4 regions of the Spongiibacter tropicus DSM 19543 genome follow, and region 3 is predicted to be linked to each of the others. Evidence: predicted binding sites of a transcription regulator. Region 3 holds the regulator's gene; each other region holds the start of a gene.
The links. Region 3 encodes PhoB, which activates phosphate uptake and scavenging genes when phosphate is short. Its sites were predicted from a motif close to TGTCATAAANNTGTAACA; they were not measured.
Positions count from the first base shown of each region.

Region 1: the regulator PhoB is predicted to act here: its motif matches at 1,906-1,923, upstream of G411_RS0111875 (alkaline phosphatase PhoX).
Region 2: the regulator PhoB is predicted to act here: its motif matches at 1,553-1,570, upstream of tfpB (type IV pilus assembly ATPase TfpB).
Region 4: the regulator PhoB is predicted to act here: its motif matches at 1,731-1,748, upstream of G411_RS0107065 (OprO/OprP family phosphate-selective porin).

Region 1 covers NZ_ATUS01000002.1:44,046-47,831, reverse strand. Annotated here, with positions in the region: gene G411_RS0111880 (DUF488 domain-containing protein) at 1-350, opposite strand, end outside; gene G411_RS0111875 (alkaline phosphatase PhoX) at 438-1,853, opposite strand; gene G411_RS0111870 (anthranilate synthase component II) at 1,981-2,640, opposite strand; gene G411_RS0111865 (anthranilate synthase component I family protein) at 2,637-3,786, opposite strand, start outside.
Region 2 covers NZ_ATUS01000001.1:2,151,193-2,154,978, forward strand. Annotated here, with positions in the region: gene G411_RS0110100 (inorganic phosphate transporter) at 1-714, opposite strand, end outside; gene G411_RS0110105 (TIGR00153 family protein) at 748-1,425, opposite strand; gene tfpB (type IV pilus assembly ATPase TfpB) at 1,584-3,371, shown strand; gene glnE (bifunctional [glutamate--ammonia ligase]-adenylyl-L-tyrosine phosphorylase/[glutamate--ammonia-ligase] adenylyltransferase) at 3,395-3,786, shown strand, end outside.
Region 3 covers NZ_ATUS01000001.1:303,133-306,918, forward strand. Annotated here, with positions in the region: gene phoR (phosphate regulon sensor histidine kinase PhoR) at 1-1,210, opposite strand, end outside; gene phoB (phosphate regulon transcriptional regulator PhoB) at 1,220-1,930, opposite strand; gene purU (formyltetrahydrofolate deformylase) at 2,009-2,863, opposite strand; gene G411_RS0101555 (SPFH domain-containing protein) at 2,888-3,736, opposite strand; gene G411_RS0101560 (NfeD family protein) at 3,784-3,786, opposite strand, start outside.
Region 4 covers NZ_ATUS01000001.1:1,503,524-1,507,309, forward strand. Annotated here, with positions in the region: gene G411_RS0107060 (hypothetical protein) at 1-1,560, opposite strand, end outside; gene G411_RS0107065 (OprO/OprP family phosphate-selective porin) at 1,807-3,159, shown strand; gene G411_RS0107070 (adenylosuccinate synthase) at 3,252-3,786, opposite strand, start outside.

The DNA.
Region 1 (3,786 bases), on a different contig from region 3:
TCCGCACACATCAGCGCAATGCGCAGGGATTTTTTCATTCCGGCAAACACCCGTTCGATGCCGTTCAAAAACAGCTCGGCGGTTTGCAGGCGGTCAAACTGCACCTGTCCGCGGTCATCATAATGGGCAGGGTCTTTGGAGCGCGGGCCGAGTTCTTCCCCCAGATACACATAGTGGATACCGGCTGCGCGCAACGAAGCGGCCAGGGGCTCGCGGTGATAGTTGTGGAAGGCCTTGCTGTAGGGCACCGAGCGCACGTCGGCGATCGCATCAATCCGATGCTGGCGAAGTTGCGCCAGAAAGGTATCCAGCGGTTTGGTGGCATAGCCTATGGAGAACAGCTCGGGCATGGGCAGGTCGGTGTGCAAAGCGCAGCATTGTACACCGGCTATGGCGGCAACGCAGGGCGTGGCGTCTGCCCTGAGTTGCTTGCGTGACTAGCGGTACTCCTCGGGGATGGTCAGCTCGTAGGTCGTGCCAAACCAAGGGATGCCGAGATTGACCGGGCCGCGCTGCGAGCTGAAGTACAGGCGACTGCCGTCGGCGGTAAACGCCGGTCCGGTCAGCTCGCTTTCGCCACCCGGCACCTGCAGCAGGATTTTCGCGGGCTGGTTGGGAATCATCACCATCAGCCGCATGGCGTCGCCGTCTTCGGCCACAATCACATCGCCAGCGGGGCTGACGACCAGGTTGTCGACATCGTCGTAGGGCAGTTCGTCGACGGCCGTCAATTGCTCGTTGTCGAACACGACTTCGATCAGCTCGTTGTCGACGTCCAGCGCATACACGCGGTTGTCGCCTTTACAGGCAAAGAAGATCACCGCGCGCAAGGGGTGGTCGCTGCCATCGACGGTCTGGCGCTGACCTTCGGGGAATTCCTGAGTCCAGATGCCTTCGCCACCTTTGAATACGGTGCCGGGTGCGCCGACACCCGTGGCTTCAATTTCACTGCGCACCTCGGCCTGAGTACGCTCCGGGGACTGTACCGCGACCCATTTCACCTTGTGCAGTTTGCGGGCGACGGCGAGGTCATCCTGATAGCCACCGGCCTCGAAGCCCTCAATTTCCAGAACCTCCAGCAGGCCGTTGTCCAGGTCGAGACCTTCCTTGCCATTGATCGACGTCTTGGCGCCGATCGAGGTAAAGCGGTAGAGGCGTCCGCTGCCGCTGTCTTCTGTCAGATAAAGGGTGCGCGTTGGCAGATCGACGGCGACGGCCTCGTGATTAAAGATGCCCAGCGCGGGGCGGGCAACGGCATCGTCGGCACTGCCAAAGGGGTCGCACTCGTAAACCTGACCGTCACTGACTTCCTCGCAGGACAGCCAGGTTTGCCAGGGCGTCGCGCCGCCTGCACAGTTGTTGCGGGTGTCGCGAAGAATACGGTAGTTGTCACTGATATCGCCGTTGGCATCGAAGCGCAGCGCGCCGACGCCACCGGGGGTGGATTCACTGTTGGAGACATAGACCCAGCCGCCGTCATCGGCCTGGAACACGGCGCCGCCATCGGGGTTGCTGTGCCAGAGCGTGAAGTTAAAGGACGGCGAAAAACCGGCTCGCGCCACACGGCGAATAGAGAAACCCTCGGGAATCAGCGTGCCGTCGACATCGGATTCAACCAGATTGCCGATATTGGCAAGGGGGCCGGCCTGGAGCGGCAGTTCGGTGGCCGGAACTACCGGGTCGGGAACGTCGGGGACATCGGGCACGTCTGGAACGTCCGGGGTGTCAGGGGTGGAGCTGTTGTTGGATGAGCTGGACGAGCCGCCACAGCCGTATATGCCAAGGGCAACTGAGCCCAGAAACATGGATCGCAGTACTTGGCGGCGACTGCTGATGAGTTTTTTTGACGTCACGACATCCTCCTGTAAACGGCCAAAGACAAAGCCGAATACGCTAGAGGAAAAGTATGGCAGTTTGATGAAAGTGTGATGTAGCGGGTGCAGCTAGCGGGTGTGAAACGTCACCCGCTAACGGTCGTCTTCAAGCGAATAGAAAGTTGCGAATCAGCTCCTTGCCGCCCTCTGTCGCAAAGGATTCCGGGTGAAACTGAATGCCGAAGATAGGGTAGTCACGGTGCTGAATTCCCATAATTTCAAAATCACCGCCCTGACGGATACGCGATAAATTATCGAATTCCCTGGCCGGGAAGTCGCCGACCAGCGCTGTCAGTTGCAAGCACTCGGGGAAGGATTCGGCCTCGGCCATCAGTGAGTGGTAGCGCATTACTTCCAGTTGATCGGGAATGTTGGCGAACATGCCCTGACGGTTATGACTGATGGGGCTGATTTTGCCGTGCATGGGCAACGGGGCTTTAACGACCTTGCCGCCGAACACATGGACAATGCCCTGCATACCCAGGCAGACGCCCAGCAGCGGCGTGGTTTTGCCCAGTTCGGCAATCACCTGCGCACAAACACCGAAGTAGTGCTCGTCATCCGGCGAGCCCGGGCCGGGCGATACAATAATCCGGTCGGCCTGCATGTCGCGAATTTGCTCAAGGCTCAGCTCGTCGTTGCGTTTCACCACAATGCTGAAATCGTCCACCGCGCCACGGTTTTTCTCGGAGGTGAGAATTTCGCCGATGTACTGATAGAGGTTGTAGGTAAAGGAGTCGTAGTTGTCGATAATCAGTACTTTCACGATGCGGCCCCCTGGTCAGCGCTGTGGTCCATAAAGGCATCCAAGACTTTTTTGGTGCCAGCAAATTTGCGCACGATTTCTTCGTACTCATCGTCGGGGTTGGAGTCGTAGACGTTGCCGCCACAGGTTTGCACGTAGGCCTCCTCACCGTTGGCAAACACCGTGCGAATCGGAATGGCAAAGGTGCAGTCACCGTTAAAGGAGAAGTGGCCGACCGCGCCGCCGTAGGGGCCGCGACCGTCGTTCTCCAGGGCATTAATAATTTTCATCGCCTCGATTTTGGGCGCGCCGGTGAGGGTGCCCGCCGGGAAATTACTCGCCAGTGCCGAGAACATGTCTTCACCCTCAGCGATAATGCCCACAATTTCGCTGGAAATATGCTGCACGTGGCTGAAGCGTTTGATGTCCATCAGGCTGCGCACTTTCACCGTGCCAAACTGGGCGACCCGGCCGATATCATTGCGGTGCAGGTCAACAATCATATTGTGCTCGGCAATTTCCTTGGGGTCGTTAAGCAGGGTGCGGGCCAGCGCGGTATCTTCTTTTTCGTCGGCGCCGCGCTTGGTGGTGCCCGCCAGTGGAAAGGTTTCCATCTCGCCCTGGCGCAGGCGGAACAGCAACTCGGGGCTGGCGCCAATCAGTTTCTGCTGACCGAATTTTACGTAGTACATCTGCGGCGAAGGGTTAATCTCGCGCATCTTCTCGTAAATATTGATGGTGTCGCCTTCCAGCTTGAAGCGCTTTTTAAAGCCCACTTCGGTCTGAAAGATTTTGCCGTCGATAATATCCTGCTTCACTTTCATCACTGCTGAGCGGTGATCTTCGCGGCTCATGGTTTCGCCCATGGCGGTGATTTTCAACGGGCCGTTCACCACGTCGTTGGCGCTCAACAGGGCCTCAATTTCTGCCAGACGGCTGTCGCTGTAGTAAAAGTAGAAAACCTCGCCGGTCATCTTGTCGAGAATCAGGCCGTCTTTGAACAGGCCGAAGCGGAAGGCATCGAACAGCTCGCTGTGCTGAATGCTTAGGCTGGGTTCGAAGTAGTTCATCGCGTCGTAGCCCAGATAGCCGGTGAGGCCGCCTGCGTATTTGCGCGAGATGATGTTCTGGGGAACGATCTCGCGCAGCAGCTGGTAGGGATTCTCG
Region 2 (3,786 bases), 1.8 Mb from region 3:
ACGATTGAGGAAGAATTGGCCGATCGCCGTGATCACGATACCTGCCAGCAACGCATAGAACAGGCTTTGTCCAAAGCTCAGTCCCAGGCCGACATGCTTCAGTCCCTTGACCATGGTGACCATGGAAATCATGAAACCGACGAGGAATAAATAGAACGGGATGTAGCGCTTGGCGGCTTCAAAGGGTTTTTCTGCACGGAGGATTAAACTCTGTGCGCTGATAAACAGACCAAAGGAAATCGTGCCCGCCAGTACCGGCGAGACCACCCAACTGGCGACGATCTGTCCGACTTTAGGCCAAGCTACAGCGTCCATATCGATGCCTACGGCGGCAAAGCCGACCAGGGCGCCCACGATGGAGTGCGTCGTGGAGACCGGCCAGCCCATCAGGCTGGCAACGAACAGCCAGGTGCCCGCGGCCAGCAGGGCTGACAACATCCCGTAGACCAGCAGGTCGGGGTGGTCCGACAGGTAGTCGGGGTTGATGATGCCTTTGCGAATGGTGTCGGTAACTTCGCCGCCCGCCAGATAGGCGCCACAGAATTCGAAGAGCATGGCGATGAGAATCGCCTGTTTGATGGTCAGTGCCTTGGCACCTACCGATGTCCCCATGGCGTTGGCGACGTCGTTGGCGCCGACCCCCCATGCCATGAAGAAACCGAAAAGACAGGCAAGTAACAGCAGGAGCTGCCCGTGTTCAGCAATAATCGACATGTGTAATCCTTAAATTATGCGGGTTATCCCTGCTTAGCGGGCAATGATGACTTGCAGGCGTGAACCTACTTTTTGCGATTTATCTGACAATTCGCCGATCAGTTCGATGACTTTGTACAGAAACATCACGTCTACCGGCGGCAGATCGCGCTCAATGGTAAACAGCTCCGCGCGGATGGTGACCTGCAGCTGGTCAGCTTCATATTCCAGCGTGTCCAGCTCCTCAATCATCTTTTCAACGACTTTCACTTCGTGGCCGCGGAAGCCGGTTTCCAGCAGTTCGTCCAGTTCCTCAATGGCCTTTTTTGCTTGTGAGGACGTGGAGATCGCCAAGTCGACATAGGTGCGCATGTTGTCGACCAGTGAATCAGGGATTTCCATTTTTCGGCCCAGCATCAAACCGGCGATATCTTTGGCACAGTTGGCGATGCGGTCCTGCATGCTGAGCAGGTCGAGAAGGTCGGAGCGCGGAACGGGGAGGAAGAGGTTGCTGGGCAGGTTGAGGCGGATATGCTTTTTCAGTTGATCGGCTTCGTTTTCCAGCTTGACGATTTCCTGCTGGGCTGTCGCCGCTGCCTCCCAGTCTTTGGCGATGACGGCGCTGATAAAGGGTTTGAGTGCTGCCGCACAGAGTTCCGCTTTTTGGATATGATCCTGAATCGGCTCGAAGGGAGACTTGCCAAACAGGTTATTCAGCTTGTTGAGGGGCACGTCAGGGCTCCTTGCATGCGCTTGAGTTTAAAATGCGGCGATTATACGGACGCATCGCCGCCCTCACCAGTTTTGTGCGGTATGGCATGTCGCGCTGGTATAGCGGCACCGGGGCTTGTCATAATGATGCGGTATAAATATGACAATTCGGAGTCAGCATGCCCAGCCAGCTCAGCCGCCACGGTCCCTTGGATGTCGCCAATGTACTCCGGCAGTTAGTCGACGACGGCCTTCTGGCGCCGGAGCTTGCCCGGCGCACCGCCGTCAACCCGCCTCGCAAGGGTGACCGCCCGCAGCACCCCCTCAACTTCCTCGCCAGTCAGCAACTGGCCAATGCCCGGCGACCGGGGGCAACCCTGAGTATAGACACCCTGCTGGGGTGGTTGAGTGCTTACTGCGATTTGCAGACGGCGCGCATCGATCCATTGAAAGTAGATGTGCCGTCGGTCACAGAAGTCATGTCCTTCGCCTTTGCCCAGCGTCACCGCATTCTGGCGCTGTCGGCGAGTCGGGAGGAGGTGGTGATTGCCTGCGCCGAGCCCTTTGTCGATGGCTGGGTGGAAGACCTGCAGCAGGTGCTCAACCGGCCAATTCGCCGCGTGATTGCCGATGCCGAGGCGATTGATCGCTACACCATCGAATTTTACAGCCTGGCGAAATCGGTGCGGGGCGCCAGTGGTGATACCCGCAGTGGGGCGGGAACAAACCTGGAGCAGCTGCTGGAAATCAGCAAGCTCAAAGATCTGGATGCCAACGACAGCCACATCGTCAATATCGTCGATTGGCTGCTGCAATACGCCTACGATCAGCGGGCCAGCGATATTCACATTGAGCCCCGCCGCAAACAGGGCAATGTGCGCTTTCGCATCGACGGCGTGCTGTGCACGGTTTACCAGCTGCCGCCGCCGGTGCTTACGGCGGTGGTCAGTCGGCTGAAAATTCTGGGGCGCATGGATGTGGCAGAAAAGCGGCGCCCGCAGGACGGCCGGCTGAAAACCAAGAATCCCAGCGGGCAGGAAATTGAGTTGCGTCTGTCCACCCTGCCTACCGCCTTTGGCGAAAAGCTGGTGATGCGGATTTTCGATCCCGAGGTTCTGCTGCGAAGCTTCGATGAGCTGGGCCTGCGCGGAGAAGACCTGCAACGCTGGCAGTCGATGATTCGGGCGCCCCACGGGATCGTGCTGGTCACAGGCCCCACTGGTTCGGGGAAAACCACCACGCTGTATTCCAGCTTGCGCCAGATCGCCAGTCCTGAAGTGAATGTCTGCACCATCGAAGATCCCATTGAGATGGTGGAAGACGCCTTCAACCAGATGCAGGTGCAGCACAACATTAATCTGGACTTTGCCAGCGGCGTGCGCGCGCTGCTGCGACAGGATCCGGACATCATCATGATCGGCGAAATTCGCGATCTGGAAACCGCTGAAATGGCGATTCAGGCCGCGCTGACGGGCCATCTGGTGATTTCCACGCTTCACACCAACGATGCCCCGTCGGCGGTTACCCGTCTTTTGGAGCTGGGGGTGCCCGCGTATTTGATCCGTGCCACGGTGCTAGGCGTGATGGCCCAGCGGCTGGTGCGTACCCTGTGCCCGCACTGCAAAACCCCCCAGTCCAGCGATGAGCTGGATCCCAGTGGCACCGAGTGGGCGGCGCTGACCGCGCCATGGAAACTGTCACCGCCAGCGCAGTATTATCACGCTCCCGGTTGTCTTGAGTGCCGCAACACTGGCTTTTACGGGCGTCAGGGCATCTACGAAATCCTCACCGTTGAGGGGGATTTGCAGGCGGCGATACAGGATGACGTCGCACTGGATGAAATGCGTCTGCTGGCCATGAAAAAAGGCATGCGCACCCTGCGTCTCAGCGGCGCGCGGAAAGTCGCGGCGGGCGAGACCACCATTGCGGAAATTCTGCGCGTTGCGCCGCCGGTGCATAGCCAATAATGCCAATCGAATTCAGGAATCCCATGAGCGCAAGCGAACTGAATATTCAACACGAGGAACTGCCCCCGCTGCTGGCTGAGGGGCTGGATCTGCGCTGGCAGACACTGCTGGAGCGCTGTGACGAGGAGCAGGCGCTGTGGTACCGCGACTTCGCCCAGTCATCGGCGCGCGCACATCTGCTCACCGTGCTGGCGGGCAGCCCGATTTTTCTCGATTACTGTCAGCGTTATCCCAGCCTGTTACCCGCCTTGCAGCAGAACGGTGAACTCGATGCAGAACTGAGCGCCGGACAATTCCGCGCCGCCTTGGCCGCCGACTGTGCTGCCTGTGAAAATCGCGATCAGCTGGCCGCCTGTCTGCGCCGCTTCCGTCATCGTCACTGGTTGCGTATTGTCTGGCGCGACCTCAGTCGACT
Region 3 (3,786 bases):
CGCGATGTCGAAGCAGTACATGTTTGACAATTGCCAAGCCCAGCCCGGTGCCGCCGGTATCCAGCGAGCGACTCTGATCCACGCGATAAAAGCGCTCGGTCAAGCGGGGAATATATTGCGGTTCAATGCCAATACCGCTGTCCTGGACTTCCAACACCGCATGACTGTCGGTCTGATACCAGCGCAGCACAATGCGGTCACCTTCAGCGGTGTAGCGGGCAGCGTTGACGGCCAGGTTAGACAATGCACTGCGTATTTCCGTCGCCTGCCCTTTCAGTACGATACTGTCGTCGCATTCTATTTCGATGCTGCGATCACCCTTCGCCGCCGCCAGCGCCTCTTCTCGGACCATTTCCAGCAGAGGTCGCAAGACAATACGGTCCTGTTCTTTGGGCTTGGGCACCGACTCCAGTCGCGACAGCAGCATCAGATCCTGAATCAGGTGATGCATTCTGCGAGACTGCTTCAGCATTTGTTCAATAGCACGATCCCAGCGCGGATTTTCGCCGCCGTGTTCCGCGAAGGTTTCGAGGTAGCCATTGATAACCGTCAGAGGGGTGCGCAATTCGTGGGATACGTTCGCCACGAAATCCTTACGCATTTTTTCAAGGCGATAAGTCCGGGTGATATCCCGGGCAAACAGCAGGCGATTACGCTCGGCAAAGAAGCTGATACTGATACTGAGCTGAATGTCTGCATTCACCGGGGAGACCATTTCCAGCGGTGCCCCGTATTTTTCGGCCTCGTAATAGCCGACAAATGATGGCGCACGAATCAGGTTGAGCAGCTGAAGGCCGGTATCGTCCTCTCGCCGCAGCCCCAGCAACTCCGATGCCGCATCGTTACACCATTCGATATTGCCCTGATGATCGAGCATCACCACCGCGTCAGACATGGACGCGAACGACGCTCGCAGATAATCAATCATGGCCTGCAAGCGATCGTGATCCCCCGTCGCCTGCTTCTGCATATCATAAATGGTATCGAAAATTTGACCCCACATGCCTATCGCCTCTGGCGGCTCCGTCCCGGAGCCTCGGTATAGCCAGTCGCTCAAACGTTGAAGCTGCCAAAGCAGCCAGGTGCAGATTCCCGCGGCCACCACAAACACCGGCCAGGCACCCAGTTCGAACGCTGTCGACAGAACCGCAGCAGCTGCCAGCGGCAGCATGACTCTGACCAGTTCCGTCTTCCAATCGTAATACCGCATGAACCGGCGCTATGCGCTGACTCCTGTTGCTGAAAAGCGGTAACCGGTGCCTCTTACGGTCTGGATAAGCTGACCAAAATCGCGGCTGTCTGTGAGAAGTGCCTTGCGCAGTCGACGGATATGCACATCCACCGTGCGCTCTTCGACATAGACATTGGTGCCCCACACTTGATCAAGAAGCTGTCCACGGCTGTAGGCACGCTCCTGGTGGGTCATGAAGAATTTGAGAAGTTTGAACTCTGTCGGCCCCATATCGAGAGGCACGTTATCGGCAAAAACGCGGTGACTGGCGGGGTCGAGGCGCAGGCCATCCACATCGATACTCTCTTCCTGGTCGGGCGTGCTCACCCGGCGCAATACCGCCTTGATGCGGGCCAGCAGTTCGCGAGAGGAAAAAGGCTTGGTGATGTAATCGTCAGCGCCAACGTCCAGCCCCTGCACGCGGTTGTCTTCATCGTCTTTGGCGGTGAGCATGATAACCAGCATATCGCGAGTCAATTCCTCACGCCGCAGGCGCCGCAGCAACTCGATACCGCTGGTGACCGGCATCATCCAATCGAGCAGCACCAGGTCTGGCCGCTGGTCAACAATAATGCCGTGAGCTTCCTGGGCATTGGCTGCCTCCAGGCAATCGTAGCCTGCAAGTTCCAAGCCTACGCGAATCATTTCGCGAATGGCTGCCTCGTCATCGACGATGAGGATAGTCTTGGTTGTCGTCATGCTTGTCCCTTTAACGCCGCCTAAGTACTTGAGCCTGCATTTAAACGGTCTTCAATGACAATTTTATGACAAGTCAGTCTAGTCGAATACGACGGTTTTATTGCCGTGAACCAGTACCCGGTCTTCCAGGTGGTTACGTAAGGCTCTGGCAAGCACCGACTTTTCCACATCTTTGCCGAGCCGAACCAAATCATCTTTGCTGTGGCGATGTGACACTCGGATGACATCCTGCTCAATAATTGGCCCTTCATCCAGCTGTTCTGTCACATAGTGACTGGTCGCGCCAATCAGCTTCACACCACGGTCATACGCCTTTTGGTAGGGGTTGGCGCCAACAAACGACGGTAAAAAGCTGTGGTGAATATTAATCATTCGACCGGCGTAGGCTCGACAGAATTCCGGGGGGATAATCTGCATATAGCGAGCAAGGACGATACAGTCCGCTTCGTACGCCGCTGCGAGCGACTGGACCTTCTCATGGGCAGGCGCCTTGTTATTCGGGTCGACTTGCACGTGTTCGAAGGGAATGCCGTGCCACTCCACCATACTGCGCAGGTTTTCGTGATTGGAGATAACACAGGGAATGTCGCAATACAGTTCACCACTGTGCCAGCGGTGCAACAGATCAGCAATGCAGTGGGAGGCGTGGCTGGCCATAATCACCACGCGACGGCGGCGTGCCGAATCCACCAGCTCCCACTCCATCCCGTATTCTTCGGCAATGGGGCGGAACGCTTCCCTCACCGCATCGGCTTTCATGCCCAGCGACTCGGCGGCAATTTCATTGCGCATGAAGAACCAATTGCTGTCGGCATCAGAATGGTAATTGGCCTCGGTCAGCCAGCCCCCCTGTTCTGCCACAAACTGGCTGACACGGGCAACAATCCCGACGCGATCGGGACAACTGGTGATAAGGCGGTAAGTGTGCTGCATGGTAATTCTGTAAACCTTACTAAATCAGACTTTATTCAATATTCCGCGCACGGCCTGAGGCAGATCTGCGGGCAGCACCACGGTTTTGGCGTTGCCAGATGCCGACAGCTCTTTGAGCGCCTCGGTGTATTTTTCCCCCAGCATATAAAGCACTGGCAGCTCATCGCCCTTCACGGCGCTGGAGACCAGTTCGATCGCCGTCCCGCTGGCTTTGGCCAGTACGACTTCGGCCTGGGCATCGCGGCGGGACGCCTCAAGACGCCCTTCTGCTTCGAGGATCGCGGCCTGCTTCTCTCCTTCCGCCTTGGTCACAGCCGCCCGCCGCTGACGTTCGGCAGCGGCCTGCTCTTCCATCGCGCGCTGCATCGTCGGAGAGGGGTTAATGTCCTGAATTTCAACGGTCTTCAGGGTAATTCCCCAGTCGGCAATATCATCGGAGATCGCCGCTTTTAGCTTGGCTTTAATCTGATCGCGGGACGACAGTGCCGAGTCCAGCGACATTTCACCGACAATCGAGCGCAACGCCGTCTGAACGAGATTCTGGATGGCGATGTTGTAATCCTCAACGCCGTATACCGCTTTCTCTGGCGATACGATGTTGATGTAGGCGACAGCGTTAGCAATGATCACCGCATTATCTTCGGTGATCACTTCCTGCGAAGGGATATCGAGCACGATATCCTTGGTCGTGATTTTGTAAGCGACCTGATCTACGTAGGGAATAATGAAGTTCAACCCGGGATTCAGGGTGCCGTGGTATTTTCCCAGACGCTGCACGATGTGCTTATAGCCTTGAGGGACCGTCTTAACGCCCATCCCCAGCGTTACGATTACCAGGACCAGCAACGCGCCGGTAACAGCCAAACCATCCATTGTTATCTCTCCTGAAGTAGTGGGATTCGCCGAGTTGGCGGAGCGAATCA
Region 4 (3,786 bases), 1.2 Mb from region 3:
AGTGGGCGCTGCGCCACCAAGCTTCATGTCTGCCAGCGGCAGAGAGTAGAAGCCGTTCAGGATTTCCAGGTTGGCATTGCTCGCCGCAGTGGGGTCTTCACCCGCTTCCAACGTTTGATAGGTATCGTTGCTTTCTTGCAGCCACGCCAACTGGGTCTTGCCGCTGTTAGGCAGGTTGTCGCCATCTGTCAGGTCCTGACAGGCAATGATGCTGCTCTCGATTTTCAGCTCGCCATCATCAGCCGCTTCCAGTCCTTCATCATCAATGCGAACACAATAGTTGTAGTCGTCGTCACCCAGTTTCACATCACCTTTGTAGGCAGTGGTGATCAGGGCGTTGATGATTGTCGGGAAGTGCGCTTCGCGAATACGCATGCCCTGACCGGGATCGTGAGTACCGGTACCATTGGGCTCGCCAGTCACCTCGGTAGCAGACACGATACAAGTGAGGTTTTTGATAGTCGCGCGAGAGTTCAGGCCACGATCAATGAAGTCCTGCAGAGTCGCGGCATCTTTGCTGGAGTAGCTGCCAATACCATCTGACTCTACACAGCGGTTGCCGTCATTTTCTGACTGGATGACCAGGGCATAGTCGATTGTGCCGCGGTAGCCTTCATCAACATCGATGGAGTCATCGCGAACATACAATGCAACATAGTGGCTGACATTCACTGCGCCGCCGAAGAATTCAATACCATCGTCGTAGGTTGAATACGCTTGCAGATAATCAACTGTCGTACCTGAGCCCACAGCATTGAAGGAAATACCGTTGAGCTCATTGTCTTCTTCAACTTCAAAACCGGTGTGCTTAACGATGAAGTAATTCAGTGAGCCCGAGCTGTCGGCATTGTTATCACCGCCGTAGTGAGTTTGGCCAGCACCCGCTTTACCTTCAGCAGCCACGTGGCAATCACTGGTAGCGAGGTTATCGTCATCAAAAGTCCCGGTGTAGGCACACTTATTGGTGACACCGAAGCCATTGATGATCAAGCCACCCCACTGCTGCACGTCTTCTGCGCCAACCGCGTCTTCAACGGCATCAGAAACAGAAGTAATAGTAACCGGAGCACCTTGTTCGCCGTTGGCAAAGATTTGCGAACCACGGTTGATGACCATGTAATCGTCGCTGCCCTGGAATGCCAGCGTTACACCTGCTTCAATTTCAATGGCAGAGCCATCACCGCCTTCAACAATACCCGCAGCAGCCATGTCAGCGTCGTTATCGTAGTTACGACCAACAACCAGGCTGTCGCGGAAAATGTGGACACCGCCGTTGCTAAGCTTGGTGAAAACCACCGGGTCAGTAGCAGCAACTTCAATGGGATTAGTCAGGCTGACGAAATCTGAACCATAAATACAGTTGACGCCATCAACGCTACCCTGACGAGTCACGCCGTTGTCATTGTACGAGGCACAGAAGTTAGTGCCGCCAGTTGAACCGCCACCAGTGCTGTTATCAACTGAATTGTTCTGGGCGTTGATATTGATGTCGCCACCGCCGCCACAACCAACCAGGGCCATAGCCGAGGCCATTGCTGTCATCGCAAAAAGCTTTTTCATAGGGACTTATCTCCGTAACCTTCTCAATAAGGGCATAGGTAATTTGTCGATGGGGCGTATGCTAGGCGGGAGGAATGACAGATGCGTGAACGTAATGTGACGAAAATGTTTCACGAATTGTGACAACAACACGGAGAGGGATTAAAAATCAGCCACAATCACACTGGATAAGTCATAAAACTGTCATAAAATGTAAATAAAATTGCCATCTTCTTAGTACCACTCGGCATTTGGATACCCATAATCATGACAAGTACTTTCCGGCAGTTACGTTATATCCCGTTGTTTATCATGGGCTTTTCTGCTTCTTATAACGCAGCCGCGCAGACGAGCACCTCGCCAGAGCTTCTGGATATCCTGGTAGAAAAACAAATCCTGACCGAGAGTCAGGCAGAAGAGATTCGACAGGCCGAGAAAGAGCGCCGCAGTGTGAATAATGCCGTTGTGGACATCGGCAGCGGCGGTCTGAAAGTGAAAAGTGCAGATGGGCGCAGCAGTTTTCAATTCGGCGGTCGCCTCCACGCAGATGCCGCGGTTCATGACCACGAGGAACTGGCCGGACAGCAGGACGGTATAGATGGCACCCAGATTCGACGCGCACGTTTGTATGCCAAAGGCGATATCGGCAAACAGTGGTCTTACCTGATCGAAGCCGATTTTGCCGGCAACAAAACCAGCCTCAAAGATGCGACGCTGGGCTACCATTTCAGCGGACTGCCGCTGACGGTGACCGTAGGGAATCAAAAGCAGGCCGTGAGCATGGAGATTGAAGAAAGCTCCAACGATATCCCCTTTATCGAGCGCTCGCTGGTCGCCGGCATTACCACGCCCTATTTTGATCGCGCTATCGGCATTACCGTTGCATCAGGTGGCGACAACTGGCATTTCAAAACCGGCTTGTTCGGGGACGGCGTCTCGGATGGCGACGCGGATGAAGGCACTGGCTTTGGCCTGCGCGCTACCTATGCGCCGATAGTCAGCCGCACCAGCCTGCTGCATGTGGGGGGCTCATTCGGCCTGCGCAATACCAGTGACGATGGCTTGGCGAACGGCAAGTCACCCGGTTTTTCCTACAAGACCACCAATTTTTCAGACTTGAAACCGGTCAGCGCCAGCATCGCTGACATGGAGCAAGTGCAGACCGGCGTGTTTGAGCTCGCTGCCATGTGTGGGCCGTGGACGTTTCAAAGTGAATACGCGGTTACGGATGTCAGCCGCGAAACCGGAGACGACCTGAGCTTCTCCGCCTACTACGCGCAGGTGGCCTATCTCATCAATGGCCAGCGCCGTTATAAGGCGTCTGAAGGCGAGTTCAAATACCCCAGCATCAATGCCGACTTCAATCCTGAGCAAGGACACTGGGGCGCAGTTGAACTGGCTGCCAGATTCGATCACATCGACCTGGAAGATGGGGATATTTCCGGTGGCGAGGCCGACCGGGTAACCCTGGCGTTGAACTGGTATCTCAATCGCAATGTGCGAATGATGCTGGACTACAGCCACAGCTATGAACTGAAAGGCGGGGCGTTGCAGAATGTCAGTGGCGAGCTCACCGACGACATCGACACCTACGCCATGCGGGTGCAGCTGAGCTTCTAACTGGCAAACAGCCTCGCCAAGCAGGCAAAAAAAAGGCCATGCATATTGCATGGCCTTTTTTTATATCACTGCGCGAATGTCGCGCCGCCCTCTCAAGCGAAGGGGTGACGCAGGACAATCGTCTCTACGCGGTCCGGGCCGGTAGATACGATATCGATGGGGACATTCAGCAGGGCTTCGAGACGCTCGATGTAGGCGCGCGCATTCGCGGGCAGCTCATCCAGCGATTTCACTCCGATGGTCGACTCGGTCCAGCCGGGCAGCTCTTCGTAGACCGGCGTGATCTGATCGTAGTCTTCACAGTCGAACGGTGCCGAGATCGACTCGCCGGCAGGGTTCTTGTAGTCGACACAGACTTTCACCGTTTCCAGTCCGTCCAGCACGTCGAGCTTGGTCAGGCACAAGCCTGTCACGCTATTGATGCGCACTGACTGGCGCAGCGCCACGGCATCGAACCAGCCACAGCGACGGGCGCGGCCCGTGGTTGCCCCAAACTCATGACCCTGCTTCGCCAGATGCGCCCCCACATCATCAAACAGTTCTGTGGGGAACGGGCCGCTGCCTACGCGGGTAGTGTAGGCTTTGGTAATACCCAGTACATAGTCCAAGTACAGCGGACCAAAGCCG